DNA from 3 places in the Rhizobium sp. AN80A genome. Region 1 is predicted to be linked to each of the others. Evidence: predicted binding sites of a transcription regulator. Region 1 holds the regulator's gene; each other region holds the start of a gene.
The links. Region 1 encodes LexA, which represses DNA repair genes until DNA is damaged. Its sites were predicted from a motif close to TGTTCNNNNTGTGTTCNG; they were not measured.
Positions count from the first base shown of each region.

Region 2: a site for LexA is predicted at 1,696-1,713, ahead of P3R82_RS24365 (2'-5' RNA ligase family protein). Genes of this name have one in related genera too.
Region 3: a site for LexA is predicted at 2,246-2,263, ahead of dnaE (DNA polymerase III subunit alpha). Genes of this name have one in related genera too.

Region 1 covers NZ_JASJPX010000003.1:1,086,300-1,090,580, forward strand. Annotated here, with positions in the region: partial or broken gene eno (phosphopyruvate hydratase) at 1-225, opposite strand, end outside; gene kdsA (3-deoxy-8-phosphooctulonate synthase) at 379-1,221, opposite strand; gene P3R82_RS16900 (VOC family protein) at 1,218-2,102, opposite strand; gene lexA (transcriptional repressor LexA) at 2,302-3,027, shown strand; gene P3R82_RS16910 (ComEC/Rec2 family competence protein) at 3,008-4,281, opposite strand, start outside.
Region 2 covers NZ_JASJPX010000003.1:2,570,410-2,574,690, forward strand. Annotated here, with positions in the region: gene P3R82_RS24360 (succinylglutamate desuccinylase/aspartoacylase family protein) at 1-955, opposite strand, end outside; gene P3R82_RS24365 (2'-5' RNA ligase family protein) at 1,000-1,617, opposite strand; gene P3R82_RS24370 (glycosyltransferase) at 1,741-2,970, shown strand; gene P3R82_RS24375 (methylated-DNA--[protein]-cysteine S-methyltransferase) at 3,116-3,676, shown strand; gene gshB (glutathione synthase) at 3,901-4,281, opposite strand, start outside.
Region 3 covers NZ_JASJPX010000003.1:1,283,952-1,288,232, reverse strand. Annotated here, with positions in the region: partial or broken gene P3R82_RS17895 (lipoprotein-releasing ABC transporter permease subunit) at 1-853, shown strand, start outside; gene P3R82_RS17890 (ABC transporter ATP-binding protein) at 868-1,551, shown strand; gene P3R82_RS17885 (hypothetical protein) at 1,600-2,181, opposite strand; gene dnaE (DNA polymerase III subunit alpha) at 2,487-4,281, shown strand, end outside.

The DNA.
Region 1 (4,281 bases):
GAAGATTTCCGTGTTGGCGGCTTCGACGGCCTTTTCGACACCCTTGCCGAGGTAACGCTTGCCACCGTCGCGAAGCTCGACGGCTTCATGCGCGCCTGTCGAGGCGCCCGACGGAACGGCGGCGCGGCCCATGCTGCCATCTTCGAGATAGACATCGACTTCGACGGTCGGGTTGCCACGGCTGTCGAGGATCTCGCGGGCGATAATGTCGGTAATAGCGGTCATCGGCTCTTCTCTGCTGGAGGGTGGATAAATCGTTTGAAATTCGTCTAAATCGAAGATGCGCAAATTACAATGGCAGTTCGGGGCCCTTTTGCGCATGCTTCGCCGCATTGTTCGTGGCTGGCCTAATACACGAACGTGTCAGTCGTTTGAACGTCAGCCCTTGGCGATGGCGTCGAAGGCCAGCAGCTTTTCAAGCAGGCGCGGCATGTCCTTGAGATAGACCATGTTCGGGCCATCCGATGGGGCGTTGTCGGGGTCTTCATGCGTCTCGACGAACACGCCGGCCACACCGACGGCGACCGCCGCGCGCGCCAGCGTCTCGACGAATTCGCGCTGGCCGCCGCTCGAGCCGCCCTGCCCGCCTGGCTGCTGCACCGAATGGGTCGCATCGAAAACGACCGGCGCGCCCATCGCTTCCATGATCGGCAGCGAGCGCATGTCGGAGACCAGCGTGTTGTAGCCGAAGGAGGCGCCGCGCTCGCACAGCATGATGTTCGGGTTGCCGCTGGCATTCAGCTTGGCAAGCACGTTCTTCATGTCCCACGGCGCCAGGAACTGACCCTTCTTGACGTTGATGGCGCGGCCGGTCTTGGCAGCGGCAACCAGGAGATCCGTCTGCCGGCTAAGGAAGGCCGGGATCTGCAGGACATCGACCACGGTGGCCACGTCGGCGCACTGCTCTTCGCTGTGGACGTCGGTGAGGACCGGGAAGCCGAACTCCTTCTTGAGATCGGCGAAGATTTCGAGCCCCGCTTCAAGCCCGATGCCGCGCTGCGCCGACAGCGACGTGCGGTTTGCCTTGTCGAAGGACGACTTGTAGACGAGGCCGATGCCAAGCTTGTCGCAGAGTTCCTTCAACGTGCCGGCGACCATGAAGGCATGCTCGCGGCTTTCGATCTGGCACGGGCCGGCGATCAGAGACAGGCGGGCGCTGTTGGAAAACACAACACGGCCGGCGCCTTCGCCCACGGCCACTTCGGAATTGGTTTCAGTCATCGTTTCTCCTCGAAGGCGAAGAGTGCACCCTGGCCGGGCGCGGCCTTCACCAGAATTCGATTGTTCTTGCGTGTGTAGGTGATCCCGTTAGCAGCCAAATGCGCCTCTGTCACGGCGAGATCGGCAACGGCGAAAACAATCGCCGAGCCGCGCAAACCGCGATCGGCTGTCGACTGGGACAGATCGTAATAGGCGTCCAGCCCATCCGGCGACAGGATATTGATACGGACATTGCCCGCGTCGAGACTGACACCGAAGGCCTCCTGGCGTGACGCGGCCGCATCGGACGCCAGCTGCAACAGCGGCGCGAACGCCTTGGGATCGGACGACGAGAGCACGATCGACGCGATCCCCGATACGCCGTTGGCGTGCGTCTCCAAGGCCTTGCGGTCGCTTGGCAGCGGATTGACCCGCTGGCAGGCGAAGAGGAAGAAATCGGGCGCGCGCAGATCGGCCGCGAAGGCCAGGCGGAACGCCGCCGTCACCTCCGACCCGTCCGGCATCCTCATCGACCTGGCGAATTGCAGCATATCACCGCCGCTCATGCCATCGGTCATAAATCGCGCGTGATCACGATCGGCGTCCGGCGTGCCGAACACGATCGCCGACAAGCCGTCGTCGCCGCACCGAAAGCGAAAGGCGCGGTCGCGCGCCGCAAACACGTTCCCGTCGGCGATGGCGGCCTCATAGGCCTCGATACTGGCGATGCCGAGCGGCTCGAGATAGGTCTTGTCGGCGAAGAAAACGCAGGCGTTCGCGGTTCCGAAGGGATGCAGCGCATCGGCAGCGACCGTGAAGCCGAGCTTGCCCAAACGCTCGCGCGCCATCTCGATGTTGACGACAGGCAGGACGACGTGGTCCAGAGGATGGGGTTCACTCATAGGCAAATCCTCCCGAAATCGGCAGAGATGTGCGCTGGCTTTCGCCACAATGCAAGAGGCGAGCGCGGTTAAATCGAATGAAGCGCAAAATCGCGACGATTCAGAGCCAAGTTTTACGAAAATTTAGGCACTTGCGGAACACATATGGAACATATAGTGTCCGTTCTGGATTTGTTTCACGACTCTGGGGTTCAATTCGATGCTCACGCGCAAGCAACAGGAACTGCTTCTGTTCATTCACGAGCGAATGAAAGAGTCGGGCGTTCCGCCCTCCTTCGACGAGATGAAGGATGCACTCGATCTCGCGTCGAAGTCCGGCATCCACCGGCTGATCACGGCGCTGGAGGAACGCGGCTTCATTCGCCGGCTACCAAACAGGGCGCGCGCGCTCGAGGTCATCAAGCTGCCGGAAGCCTATAATCCGAGCCTGCAGCCACGCCGCGGCTTTTCGCCGAGCGTCATCGAGGGCAGCCTCGGCAAGCCGCAGCCGGTGGCCGCCGCCCCTGCCCCGAAGCCGGCGCCGAGCGCCGACAACGGAAACTCGGCTTCCGTTCCCGTCATGGGCCGGATCGCAGCCGGCGTGCCGATCTCGGCGATCCAGAACAACACTCACGACATCACCGTTCCCGCCGACATGCTCGGCTCGGGTGAGCACTACGCACTCGAGGTCAAGGGCGATTCGATGATCGAGGCCGGCATTTTCGACGGCGACACCGTCATCATCCGCAACGGCAACACCGCCAATCCCGGTGACATCGTCGTGGCGCTCGTGGATGACGAAGAGGCAACGCTGAAGCGCTTCCGCCGCAAGGGCGCCTCGATCGCGCTCGAGGCAGCCAACCCGGCTTACGAAACCCGCATATTCGGACCGGACCGCGTCAAGGTCCAGGGCAAGCTCGTCGGCCTCATCCGCCGATATCACTAATCGGTGACGGGTCGCCCGCGAAGCTGTCATTGCGCCAGTCATAGGCGCGATGACGCATCCAGGGGCGATCGAGACTGCCGTAAGCGGTTTTGACGACGGGCGAGCCTTGCTCGTCGATACGGATTTCGACGGCTCCCGAGCGCCGCAAGGTTTCTCCGGTCAGGAGCATGGCGCCGGAGCGGCATGTCACCTCGCGGAGACGGACGGGTGTGACGACGATATCGGCGACGTCGCAGGCGGGACCGAGATAAGCGGCGTTTTCCAGCGTCGCGATGATGTAGCCGCTGTCGAGCGTGGTCACGCACCACGCCGTCTTCAGGCACTGGAAGCCATTATTGTTCGTCGAATCCGCTGCGCCGCGCATCATGCCGCGGGCTTCGCGTTGTTGTCTCGGTGTCAATCTCGGCCTTGGCTCGCCCTTTTTCGGGATGGACAGCGCCTCGCCATCGAGCATGTCCGGCGGCGTTTGATTTTCAATGGCAAGCGCGCGCTGCCATTGCCCCAGAATGAAGTCGGGCGGGCGTTCGCGATTGCTGGCCAGGCTGTCGCTCTTGAGCGATGCCACGAGGCTTCCATCCTCGGACACGACAAGCTCGGGCGCCGGCTCGGCCGGCAGCATGACGAGGACAAGGGTTGCAACCGCGGCACCCACGGCGCCGATCCAGCGCAGGCGCGTCAGCATCAGCCCCCAGATTAGAAAGCCGACGACGGCGATCACGAAATACCATTCGGGAATCCTGCCCGTATCGACGCTACCGCCCCAGCCCGACACCATCCTGGCGATAGCGATCACCAGATCCAGCCCGAAGCCAGCGACGATCCAAAAGGGCGCATCGAGGCCGAATGGCGTCGCCAACATGGCGGCCATTCCAAAGGGCATGACGATGAAGGAGATGACCGGCATGGCCAACAGATTGGCCGGCAGCCCGTAGCCGCTCAGCCTGTTGAAATGCTCGATCGAAAACAATGCGGTCGAGAAGCCGCCGATCATGGAGGTGAGCGCGATGCCGCCAAAGAAGCGAAGCGCGAACATGACCGGTTTCATCGCCGGATGCGTGAAAAAGACGCTCTCGCGAGGTCGTCTTCTGGTCCAGACGGCAAAGCCGGCGACCAGCGCCAGGGTCGCGGCGTAAGACATCTGGAAGCTGGGGCCAAGCACTTCCGATGGCGACAGCAATATGATCAGCAGCGCGGAGAGAGCGATATTGCGCAGACTGATCGACGGACGGTCGAACAGCGCCGCGACCAGCATGA
Region 2 (4,281 bases), 1.5 Mb from region 1:
GCGCGCGCACCTCGATCGCGCCATCGGCCATGCCGGGCCGGGTGAGAATGGTCGCGAGCAGCTCGCCTTCCTTGATCTCCTCGCCGATGTTTCGATGGAAGAGCACGGTGCCGGCCTCGGGCGCGCGGATCATCTCGATATTGTCGAGCGGCACGGCAGGGCCGGTGAAGGGCGCAAGCGTGACTTGACGGGCGATGGCGCCGCGCGCGGCGAGGAAGTTGAACAGCCCCTCGGCATCCTTCCTCGCCATCTCGGGATAGACGTCGCGCATGCCGCGAAGCTCGACGGTGACCGAGAGCTTGCCCGGCAACCGCGTCTTCTTCTCTTGCGTCTCGTGCTTCCAGGCATAGCCGATCGCCTCCTCGAAGGCGGAGCTTTCGCCATCCGACAAAAGCACCGCTTCCATGTCGAGTGCCGCGGCAAGATCGGCCGCCTCCGGCCAGAAGGCCTCGTCGATATAGGCATATTGCAGCGATTCATCGTCGCAATGCAGGTCGATCACCAGGTCCGCTTCGAGCGCCATGTGCATCAGCTGCCGCTTCAGCCGGTCGACGGCGTTGTAGCGATCAAGCTCGGCCACCAGCCCGTCGCGATCCTTGACCGAGATCAGCGGGAACTCGCGGTTGAAATTGGTGCGCGTGCTGAGATCGAACCGGCCCTGCAGCTCGCCGAAATGCGATTGCGCGGCGCCGATGGGATTGGCATGCGGGATGATCGTGATGTCGCTTCGGATTTCGCCGGCGCTTTCGGCCGCGCGCAGCTTTTCGCAGAGGAAATGCACCAGCGCCGTGCCCGGCAGCTCGTTGGCATGCAGCGCCGCCTGGATATGGATCTTCGGCGCCTTCGGGTCGCTACCCTTGAAGCGCAGCACCGGCAGCCGCCACTCCATTCCCGCCGTATCGCCTGAAATGATGATCTCGGACCTATCCATCTTTGTCTCCGCTGCTGCTGTCATTGCTGCAGCAGCTTTAAGCGCGTTCCGATGCGTGAGGCAAGCGGTCAGCCGCGTTCGCGAAGCGGCCAACTCGCGACAGGCTCGTAGGTCGGCTCACCCCGCCGCTTGTGCAAGAGTACGAACTCCCGCGCGGGCATGACGACCGGCGCGGCAAGCACGGTCTTAGCCACCGTCTCATCGGCATAAAACAGCGTCGCATGCGGTTGGAAATCGGCTTTCACATATGGGTCGCAGCCAATCGCGTTCATCTCGATCCCGATCCGGATATGCAACTGCCGCAGCAGTTCCCGCCCGCCATTGCCCGAGAGCACGATGGCGTTGCGCGACGCGGTTCTGAACGTCGCGACATGATCGAAGCTGAGGTCGAACCGGCAGGCATTGACCGCCGACGCTGCCTGGCAAGCCGCGAAGATCATCTCGTCCTTGATCTTCGCGGCGCTGGCGACGCCATAGAGCGAAACGTGCAGCCGCTCGGGCGAGAGGGGAGAAAGCAGCCCGCCATGCTCCCTCTGCAGGCGCGCCTGTATCTCAAGGCAGGCCTGGCACGCATCGGGATCCGGCAGGATCGCGAAAAACAGGTTGTCTTTGCCAAATCTTGACGATTGCCGGTGCATCCTGCGGTTTGCGAAATCGAAGGACGATTGCGTGTTCTGTTCGTGCACGACCAACCACCGGAGTATCCGCCCCGCCTCTGTCTATCCAGGCAATGCGGCGATGGTTGCAGGTGAATCGGGGAAATCAAGAGCAGAAGAAGAACGCGCGATATCTGTGCCGGGAGTCTGTTCATGCGTATCCTGATGGCCTGCGCGGCCTTTCCGCCCTTTATCGATGGCGGCGGCCCGATTTCGGCGATGATGGTCGCCAAGCTCCTGATCGCGGCTGGCCACGACCTCGAAGTCGTCAACGTCTCTGGCGAGGACCGGCGCGAGATCTATGACGGCGTGCCCGTGCGCCGCCTGAAGACGCTGAACATCGACTGGAATTACCGGCTTCCGCGGCCGGGCTGGAAGAAGCTGATCTGGCACGCGCTGGAGAATTTCAATCCGCGCGCCTACCTCGTCATGCGCCGCGAAATCCGCCGCTTCAAGCCGGATATCGTGCTGACCGACAGCATCGAAAACATCAACGTCGCCACCTGGGCGGCGGCCAAGCGTTCAGGCGTGCCGGTCTGCCATATCCTGCGCAGCGCCTTTCTCCTCTGCTGGAAGGCCAGCATGCGGCGCGGCGACGACAATTGCGTGCGTGCCTGTTCCTCCTGCCAGGTCTCTTCCTATGGCAAGAAATTCTTCTCGCGCTATGTCGATGCCGTGATCGGCGAGACCGATTTCATCATCGGCCGCCACACCGAGCATGATTATTTCCCCAACGCCAGCACCCACCGCGTGCCCGGCGCCGTTCCGCCGATCGCCCGCGGCGAGCCGCGCAAGGCGCCCGAGGGACCGATGCGCTTCGGCTTCATCGGCGTGCATGATCCGGTCAAGGGCCTCGATACGCTCGCCCGCGCCGCCCACCGGCTGGTCAACGACCAGAACGTCCGCTTCGTCATCGCCGGCAGCGCCAAGAGCGATTACTCGAAGTCGTTGCCGCAGAAATTTCCCGGCGAGAATACGAAGTTTCTCGGCTGGACCAAGCCCGAGGATTTCTTCCCCCAGATCGACGTGCTGGTGGTGCCCTCGCTCTTCCGCGAACCCTTCGGCCGCGTGGTGATCGAGGCCTTCGCGCAAGGCGTTCCCGTCATCGGCGCCCGCTCCGGTGGCATCCCCGAGTCCATTGATCCCGGCAAGGACGGCTATCTGTTCGATCCCGGCGACGACAAGGCGCTGGCCGCAGAGATCGCCTCCATGGCGGCAAGGCCTGAGACCATTCCGGCGCTGTCGCGCGCCGCGCTCGAGGCCGCACGCCGCTACGAGCCGCAAAAGATCGCCGCCGGCTTCGACGCCGTCTTCGCCAAATTGCGCCCGGATCTCGCAAAGCCGCCGCAGGACGAGGCCGAGCCCCGGCAGGCGCGCGGCTGACGGCTTGCTGGCTGCGACTGCGCCGGAAACGAGCCCACAGGAAACGACAGCGCAAGAAACGGGTTGAATTCCTGGCCGGCAGGCACGATTTTCGGGTGAGGCCGATCTTATGGCCGACAAGCTTCGATATCGGGAGGCGAGACCCATGGCCCAGCAGGCACAGCATTACGCCATCTTCGAAACCGCGGGCGGCTTCTGCGGCATCGCCTGGAACGCCATCGGCATCACCCGCTTCCAGTTGCCGACCTCAGGCGCGGACGCCACCGAACGCCTGCTGCTCCGCCGTGTCCCCGATGCCGAGCCGGCATCCCCGACGCCTGACATCGCGCTGGCCATCGCCGCCGTGAAGCGCTACTTCGCCGGCGAGCCGACCGACTTCTCCGATCTCGCGCTCGATCTCGTCGGCCAGGACGATTTCTTCCGCGACATCTACGTCGCCGCCCGCCGCCTGCGCTGGGGCGAAACGACGACATACGGCGCGCTCGCCAGAGAGCTCGGCCACGGCCCCGAAGCCGCCCGCGACGTCGGCCAGGCGATGGCCAAGAACCCCATCGCGCTGATCATCCCCTGCCACCGCGTTCTCGCCGCCGGCAACAAGATCGGCGGCTTCTCGGCCCCCGGCGGATCCGTGTCGAAGGCCCGCATGCTGGAGCTGGAGGGTGTGAAACTGGCGCCGCCGAAGCCGGTGCAGCAGTCGTTGTTTTGAGGGGCGGTGTCGATTGCCCGCGTCGGCCATCGATGCCGGACGCGTTGAGGCGTGACTGGACACTCGGGACAGTCATATCAATGCAAGGTTCAAGGATAAGCTCGGCCAGCAGAGTTGGTGACGGTCATGGACGTGGCGCCCTCGCTGACGGTCGGCGCCGTTGTGGCCGCGCTTGCGGTCGGCGGCACCTCACGGGCGCCGCCCTTCCGAGACCGTCGTCCGCCTTACGCGCTCTTGCGCTCGATCGCGTCCCACAACAGGCTGGCGATGTCGGCGCCGCCGAATTTCTTGACTTCGCGGATGCCTGTCGGCGAGGTGACGTTGATCTCGGTCATGTAGTCGCCGATGACGTCGATGCCGACAAGCAAGAAGCCGCGTTCGCGCAGCGCCGGGCCGATGCGGGCGCAGATTTCCTTTTCGCGCGCGGTGAGCTCGGTCGCCTCCGCGCGGCCGCCGACATGCATGTTGGAGCGGCTGTCGTGCTCGGCCGGAACGCGGTTGATGGCACCGACAGGCTCGCCGTCGACGAGCAGGATGCGCTTGTCGCCCTTGCGCACGTCGGGAAGATATTGCTGGGCGATGAAGGGCTCGCGGAAGAGCTGGCC
Region 3 (4,281 bases), 200 kb from region 1:
AACATCAAGTCCGGTGACCTGGTCGGCTTTGCCGCGAACCAGGGGGTTCTGATCGGTTCGCGCATGGCCGATCAGCTCGGCTTGCAGGCGGGTGATAGCATTACCCTGATATCGCCCGAAGGTGACGTGACGCCGATGGGCATCAACCCGCGCGTCAAGTCCTACAAGGTCTCGGGGATCTTCGAGATCGGCATGTCGGAATATGACGCGACGATCATCTATATGCCGCTCGAGGAAGCGCAGCTCTATTTCAACGCCGAGGGGCTGGTGCAGTCGATCGAGCTCTTTGCCGACAATCCCGAAAGTGTCGATGAGCTTCGCCCCAAGGTGGAGCAGGCGGCCGGCCGGCAGATCGCCATCACCGATTGGCGCCAGCGCAATCAGACCTTCTTCTCGGCGCTGCAGGTCGAGCGCAACGTGATGTTCATGATCCTGACGCTGATCGTCCTCGTCGCCGCGCTGAACATAATTTCCGGCCTGATCATGCTGGTGAAGGACAAGGGCAGCGATATCGCGATCCTGAGAACCATGGGCGCGACCTCGGGCTCGATCATGCGAATATTCTTCATGACCGGGGCCGCCATCGGCCTGGTCGGCACCTTCGCCGGCGTGCTGCTCGGCGTTATCGTCTGTGCCAACATCGAGATCGATCCGCGCGTTCTTCTCCTGGCTGTCGGGAACGGTGCTGTTTGACCCGCAGCTCTATTTCCTCAGCCAATTGCCGGCCAAGATGGAGTTCGGCGAAACGGTCTCCGTTATCGTCATGGCGCTGACGCTGTCTTTCTTCGCGACAATCTTTCCGGCATGGCGTGCTTCAAAGCTCGATCCCGTGCAGGCCCTGCGCTACGAATAAGGAATGCTGATTTCATGAAGCGGAATACCGTTCTCAAGCTTTCCGGCGTGGAGCGTCACTATGGCCAGGGAGATACCCGCCTTTCGATCCTGAAGAAGGCCGATCTGACGCTGAACAGCGGTGAGATCGTCGCCCTCGTCGCCCCGTCGGGCACGGGCAAGTCGACCTTGCTGCATCTGGCCGGCCTGCTCGAACATCCCGATGGCGGCGAGGTCCACATCGGCGGCCATGCCTGCAACGGCCTGTCGGACGACAAGCGTACGGCGATCCGCCGCGGCGAGATCGGCTTCGTCTACCAGTTCCACCACCTGCTTCCCGAATTCTCGGCGCTCGAAAACATCATGATGCCGCAGATGATATCGGGGCTGCCGCGCAGCGAAGCAAAGGTGCGGGCAGGGCAGCTGCTCGACTACATGCGCATCGGCCACCGTGGCGCCCATCGTCCCGGCGAACTGTCGGGTGGTGAGCAGCAGCGCGTGGCGATCGCCCGCGCCGTCGCCAACGCGCCGAGCCTCCTGCTTGCCGACGAACCGACCGGCAACCTCGATCCCGAGACGGCGAGCTATGTCTTCGAAGCCTTGGAGGCATTGGTGCGTCAATCCGGCCTCGCGGCGCTGATCGCTACTCACAACCACGAGCTGGCGGCCCGCATGGACCGCCGCGTCACCATCGCCGACGGCAAGGTCGTGGATTTTTGACCGCGATCGGCGGTGGAGAAATCATCGGCCATCCCTATCGCTGTCGTTTCACTCGGTGAACCCGCACGCCTTCTGTCCGACCTCGTCCTGCCAATCGCCGACCGCGATCGTCTTCGGCTCGACCGTTGATGCCTTGCCTTTCGCCATCACCTTGCCCGTCAGGATGTTGTAGTCGCACTGGCCGGTATCGTCCGTGTCGAGCGTGTCGTAATAGCTGTAGGTGTAGCCGGCGACGACGAACTGTTCGTCGCGATAGGCGATCGTCAGCGTCTGTTCCCACCGGCTGCGCCCGATAGCCGAATTTTGTGAACTGACCGCGATCGATCCGCCCGGACGGGCCTCGATCGAGGGATCCTGCCCGAGCATGCCGTCCAGCCTGGTATTTCCCCAGATCTTGCCCGGCGCCATGGTGACGAGGCGCTGCAGGGCGTGGTTCTTGTCCCGCAGGTAAAGATAGATCCCGACGTCGTTGCTCGGTTCCGGCGGCGCGACCAGAAGCGCAAGATCGCTGCCGCCGTCGCCGTTCCAATCGCCGGTCGCGGCCGCGATGATCGCGGCGGGTTCGATCTGATCTGCCCAGGCAGAGTTGGCGCTGGATGTGAGCGCAAGAATTAAGACAAATTTAAACATGCTTTTCTCCGGAGCTGCGCGAGCAGGAAAGCGGAAAAGAATCCTGTTGACAATAGAACAATAGCGGAACAAATTAGAAACATAACAGCACAGGAGAGCCAAATGACTGATATGATCCGCGATATCGCAGCATTCACCTCCATCGCAATGTTCATTGCGAGCTTCTCTTTGATCTGCATGGCAATCTAAGAATAACGGGGACCGCATGGCTGTCATGCGGTCCGTTCGCGCCCGCCTCTCTGGACATCGTCCTCCCCAAATCCGACAATGCAGCCGATTCATCAGGATGCGCGGAAAGGCATAGCATGGCGGGCACGGAAAATGGCGCGAGCGACTTCATCGGCGGTACGCCGGGCTTCGTTCACCTGCGTGTGCATTCCGCCTTCTCGCTGCTCGAAGGCGCGCTGCCGCTCAAGAAGATTCTCTACAAGGCATCGGGCGATAGCCAGCCGGCCATCGCCATCACCGACACCAACAACCTGTTCGTCGCGCTTGAATTCGCGCAGAAGTCGATGGACGAGGGCCTGCAGCCGATCATCGGCTGCCAGGTCTCGATCGACATGGAAGACGGCCTTGAGACGGACCGTAGGGGCGGCCAGCAGCAACTGGCGAAGCTGCCTTCCATCGTGCTCCTGTCGGCTAGCGATGCCGGCTATGAGCGGCTGGTGGATCTGGTCAGCCGTGCCTATCTCGGCGGCGAGGGCGCCGGGCAGGCGGTCCACATCAAGGCCTCCTGGCTGGACGAACTTGGCACCGAGGGCTTGATCGCGCTGTCAGGCGCATCGACTGGCCCGATCGACATGCCGCTGAAAGAGGGCCACATCGCGCCGGCGACCGCGCGGTTGCTATCGCTCAAGGACAAGTTCGGCGACCGGCTCTACATGGAGCTTCAGCGCCAGGGCACCTATGACAAGCGCCATGAGCAGCGGGTGATCGGCCTTGCTTATGAGCACGAGATCCCGCTGGTCGCGACCAACGAGGCCTTCTTCCCGACCCGCGACGATTACGACGCGCACGACGCGCTGATGGCCGTGGCGCACAATGCCATCGTCTCCGACGACACGCGGTTTCGCCTGACGCCGGATCACTATCTGAAAAGCCGCGCCGAGATGGTGAAGCTCTTCGCCGATTTGCCCGAGGCGCTTGAGAACACGGTGGAGATCGCCCGCCGCTGCTCCTTCGTCCTGAAGACCCGCAAGCCGATCCTGCCGCGCTTCACCGGCGCCACGGCAGACCCCGAGGAGGCGGAGCGTGCCGAATCGCTGGAGCTTCGCCGCCAGGCGGTCGAAGGTCTCGACATGCGCCTCGCAACGCTCGGCATGTCGCCGGGCTACGAGGAGAAGGATTACCGCGACCGCCTGGAGTTCGAGCTCAGCGTCATCGAGCGCATGAAATTCCCGGGCTACTTCCTGATCGTTGCCGACTTCATCAAGTGGGCGAAGATGCAGGATATTCCCGTCGGCCCCGGTCGTGGTTCCGGCGCGGGCTCGCTGGTCGCCTACGCGCTGACGATCACCGACGTCGATCCGCTGCGCTTCTCGCTGCTCTTCGAACGCTTCCTCAATCCGGAACGCGTCTCGATGCCCGACTTCGATATCGACTTCTGCCAGGATCGCCGCGAAGAGGTGATCCGCTACGTGCAGAAGAAGTACGGCCGCGAGCAGGTGGCGCAGATCATCACCTTCGGTTCGCTGCAGGCGCGCGCCGCCCTTCGCGACGTCGGCCGCGTGCTCGAAATGCCCTACGGACAGGTCGACAAGATCTGCAAGCTGGTGCCCAACAATCCGGCCAATCCGACGCCGCTGTCGAAGGCGATCGAGGAGGAGCCGAAGCTGCAGGAAGAGGCCGACAAGGAGCCCGTCGTCGCCCGCCTGCTCGATATCGCGCAGAAGATCGAGGGCCTCTACCGCCACGCTTCGACCCACGCCGCCGGTATCGTCATCGGCGACCGCCCGCTGTCGAAACTGGTGCCGATGTACCGCGATCCGCGCTCCGACATGCCGGTCACCCAGTTCAACATGAAGTGGGTCGAGCAGGCCGGTCTGGTCAAGTTCGACTTCCTCGGCCTGAAGACGCTGACGACGCTGAAGGTCGCCGTCG